DNA from 2 places in the Thermoanaerobacterium aotearoense genome. Region 1 is predicted to be linked to the other one. Evidence: riboswitches for the same ligand, from Rfam matches in the RefSeq annotation. Region 1 holds a riboswitch; the other holds the start of a gene.
What was found. Region 1 has a riboswitch for cobalamin ahead of GSH73_RS03005 (energy-coupling factor ABC transporter permease). Riboswitches for the same ligand answer to the same signal wherever they lie in the genome.
Positions count from the first base shown of each region.

Region 2: another riboswitch for cobalamin. It lies ahead of GSH73_RS02410 (ABC transporter substrate-binding protein); the one in region 1 lies ahead of GSH73_RS03005 (energy-coupling factor ABC transporter permease).

Region 1 covers NZ_CP047602.1:623,187-625,395, forward strand. The annotation lists gene cobJ (precorrin-3B C(17)-methyltransferase) at 1-271, shown strand, start outside; gene cobK (precorrin-6A reductase) at 268-1,011, shown strand; cobalamin riboswitch at 1,090-1,281, shown strand; gene GSH73_RS03005 (energy-coupling factor ABC transporter permease) at 1,408-2,112, shown strand; gene GSH73_RS03010 (energy-coupling factor ABC transporter substrate-binding protein) at 2,128-2,209, shown strand, end outside.
Region 2 covers NZ_CP047602.1:514,454-516,662, reverse strand. The annotation lists gene GSH73_RS02415 (iron chelate uptake ABC transporter family permease subunit) at 1-284, opposite strand, end outside; gene GSH73_RS02410 (ABC transporter substrate-binding protein) at 325-1,275, opposite strand; cobalamin riboswitch at 1,421-1,593, opposite strand; gene GSH73_RS13540 (hypothetical protein) at 1,973-2,209, opposite strand, start outside.

The DNA.
Region 1 (2,209 bases):
TGATTTTTTAATCGTTATATTTAATCCTAAAAGTAAAGAAAGAACAGAAAATTTTTATAATGCACAAAAAATCATAATGAAATATAAAAGAGGAAATGTTCCTGTAGGAATAATTAAAAATGCATCTCGAGAAAACCAGAAAATAATAATTACTACACTGGATGAAATGAGTAATCAAGAGATTGATATGCAGACAATTGTTATTGTTGGCAATGAAAGCACTTATATTAGAGATGGCAAAATGATATCTCCGAGGGGATATATATTATGATATTGGTATTATCAGGTACTAAAGATGGGAAAGAAATAGCTGAAAGATTAAAACTTAGTGGCTTTGAGGTTATAGCAAGTACTGTTACTGATTATGGAGCAAGTTTATTTGACAAAGGAATTAAAGTGTTCAGTGGTGTCCTTGACGAAGTTGGTATGATTGATTTTATCAACAAAAATAAAATAAATATCGTAGTTGATGCAACACATCCCTTTGCAAAGGAAGTAAGTATCAATGCAATAAATGCGAGTTTAAGGGCGAGCATAAAATATATAAGATATGAGAGGCAAAGTGCTGATTTTAGAAATGCTATATTAGCAGCAGATTTTGATGAAGCGGTTGAAAAGTGCAAAGAATTTGATAATATATTTTTAACAATAGGAAGCAAGAACTTAGAAAAATTTAGACCTCTTTGGGAAGATGGGAAAAAAGTTACTGCAAGAGTATTGCCATCAAGCGATGTATTGATAAAATGCGAGGGTTTAGGGCTTACTCCAAAAGATATAATAGCTATGGAAGGTCCTTTTAGCACTGAACTGAATTATATTATGTTTAAAGAAAGAAAGGCGGAAGTTATTGTGACAAAGGAAAGTGGAACAACGGGTGGTGTTGCAGAAAAGCTTGAAGCTGCTTCAAGATTAGGAATTTGCACAATATTAATAAAAAGACCAATTATCAATTATCCAACGATAGTAAATGATTTTGACAGCCTGATGAAAGAGATAATTGATAATACTTAAAATTATGGTTTTATACAGATTTTTAAAAATTAAGACTATTGACAATATATTCTTAAAATGTTACAATTTTTTTGGAAATTTAATAAGAGAAATACAGGTGCTCAATTTAATTAATTGAGTTAAAAGGGAAGCAGGTGTAAATCCTGCACGGTCCCGCCACTGTAATGATGAGTTCTTTACATTATGCCACTGTCTTATGTAATTATAGATGGGAAGGCGTAAAGGATGATGAATCTAAGTCAGGAGACCTGCCTGTATTGTTATGAACTTGCTCTACGGTCGATAGAGGAGGTGGTAATATAAGTACATTTATACCCTCTTAATGACTTAAGTAAGTTAGGAGGGTTTATTATTTTTGTTGAAATGGGAGTGATTTTTGTGAGAAAGATTGAATTGATGATCATATTTATGTTGTTTTTATTTACACCTGAGATATCATATTCTATGCATATAATGGAAGGTTTTCTTCCGCTTAAGTGGTGTGTGATATGGGATTTGGCTGCATTGCCATTTATAATTGTGGGAGCAATGACCATAGGTAAAAAATTAAAAGAAAATCCTAAACTTAAAATGCTTTTGGGTTTTGCTGGAGCTTTTGCATTTGTGCTTTCAGCTCTTAAAATACCGTCTGTTACTGGAAGCTGTTCTCATCCTACTGGGGTAGGACTTGGTGCCATATTGTTTGGTCCGTTTACAATGAGTATTTTAGGACTTATCATTTTACTGTTTCAGGCATTGTTATTAGCTCATGGAGGTATAACAACTTTAGGAGCTAATACATTTTCTATGGCAATTGTAGGGCCTATAGCATCATACGCTATATTCAAAGGAATAAAAAAAGTTGGAGGTCCGAATTGGTTGGCTGTATTTTTATCTGCTTTTTTAGGAGATTTACTAACTTATGTGACAACTTCTTTTCAACTTGCTATTGCATTTCCTGCTGAAAGAGGAGGATTTGCAGTTTCGTTTTTAAAATTCATGGGAATATTCGCAATTACACAAGTGCCATTAGCAATAAGTGAAGGTCTTTTGACTGTATTGGTGATAAATTTGCTTATGGAATACAGCAAAGAAGAACTAATTGAGCTTGATGTTCTATAGAAAGAAGGTATACGTATGGCTCGTAGAAAGATTTTATTTGTTAATATAATATTAATGCTAATGGTTATTTCTTTGATAGTATTACCGCTTGTTACAA
Region 2 (2,209 bases), 110 kb from region 1:
CCCAAAACGATGGCAATAGATGCTCCAAATGCAGCTCCTGATGATATGCCCAAAACATAAGGATCTGCCATAGGATTTTTCAAAAGTCCTTGAAAGAATGTACCTGCCACAGAAAGTCCCATCCCTGTAAAAGCAGCTTCAATTATTCTTGGGAATCTGAGATTCAGCAATATCATCTTGTCTGTAGCATTGCCACCGCCAAAAATGACATCAATAATGCTTTTTAATGGTATTTTGACTGCACCCACTGATGCAGAAAACATCAAGGATGCAATCAAAACCATTGTAGAAAACAACAAGTAAAAATTTTTTCTCACTTCCAATTTATTTAAATGCCTCCGGATGCAAATCTTTTGCAATTTCTTCCAATCCTAAGACAATCCTATTAGATGGCTTAGTGACAATGTCATCATTTGATATTATAAATATTTTGCCATCTTTCACCGCTTTTGTATCCTTATACCCTGCCATATTTTTTATTTCATTAGCATTTGCAGCATGTGATGATGTGATTATCACATCAGGATTTTTCTGTATCAACTTTTCCATGCTGTACTGCGCCCATCCGTTTGCATCGCTGGCTACATTATTTCCACCAGCCAATGTTATAAGCTCATCAATAAATGTCCCTTTCCCGGCTGTCCAATTTCCATTTGTATCAACTACATAAAACACATTTACTTTTGGCAAATCCTTCACTTTATCATTGATTTCTTTGATTTTATCCTTCATGCTGCTTATTACTTCATTGCCTTTTTCTACATTGCCTGTTATTTCACCTAATATCTTTATTGAATCATATATCTGGTTTATGTTTTGCGCTTCTAATACAACTACCGGTATGCCTGACTTCTCGATAGTCTCCATCTGATCCTTCCCAGAAAGGTTTGATGCAAAAACTATGTCAGGCTTTTGTGCCATTATAGCTTCAACATTAGGCCCTTCGTATCCACCGACTTTTGCAACACTTTTTACCTCTGGTGGATAATCATCGTAATTGGTGACACCGACAACATCTTTGCCAGCACCAATTGCGTAAATAAGCTCTGTCGTTGATGGAGATAATGATACAATTCTCTTAGGTTCCTTTTTTATCGTAACTTGCCTACCCATAAAATCAGTAATCTTCAATGGAAATGTAGCCTTAACTTCCGTTTTCGCAGAATTAGAATTAGCTGATGTCTTTCCTTTTGTAGTTTGAGAACATGAAACAAGACTTAATGAAAGAACTGCTACTATTATGAAAATCCAAATATTTTTAACCCACTTTTTCACTTAGATCTCTCCTCCCAATTTCTTAAAGATTTGAAAAAGGCAAAGCGCATAAATATCAAACTAAAAAACTAAGGCATACCGAGAAGGTATGCCCCATATTTTTCGTAGCAAATATGTATCACATTACCAACCTCCCCTCCGAAGGTGTTTTTTACATCTTAAGGCAGGTCTCCTGGCTTGCGACTCATCTTTAGCTCAACCTTCCCGGTTTCACCAGTGGTTTTTTTGAGCCTCATCAGCGCTTACAGTAGCGGGGGCTGCAGCGGCTTCTCACCGCTTTCCCTATTAACCTTTCGGACCTTAAGACCATATTTAGTTTAACTATATTATATCTTTAATGCAAAATTGCGTCAATGAAAATAAACGGCCTTTTTTTGCAATAATTTGTCATGAATTTAGTTTCTCATCTCGTATAAATTTCTACAACTGTAATATGCAATATCACCAGCATGATGAATACCGCTAAAATAATTGAAATCAAAATAAATGCATTTAAGATAAACTCCTTGTATTTTTTCATCCCAAACTCTGCCTCCAATTTCAATAAAGCAAACTATATTTCTATTCCCCTCTCTTTATATATAGACAAATTTCTTTCTCATTTTGTTACAGTTTCTTTAAAAAATTTTTTATGTATAAAAAATAGCCCAAAGGGCCACTTATCAAATGGAGCATGTAGTATCAAAAACATAATGTTTTAATGAGGTTCAAAGCGCAAATCCGATGTAAGCTCGAAACTATGATAGTAAAAGTATAATATTCCTGATTTAGTATCCAAGAAGGACAGCTTATTAGTCGTATAGTCAGTTCTAAAAGAAGTTGAACCTTCTTGCTTAGTATTTGTATATAAATAATAGTATCCATCCTTTTTTATTTTTGGAAATGGATATTTTCCCCCAAGCATTAAATTAGGTTGTGGCAGTGATTTTGCTAA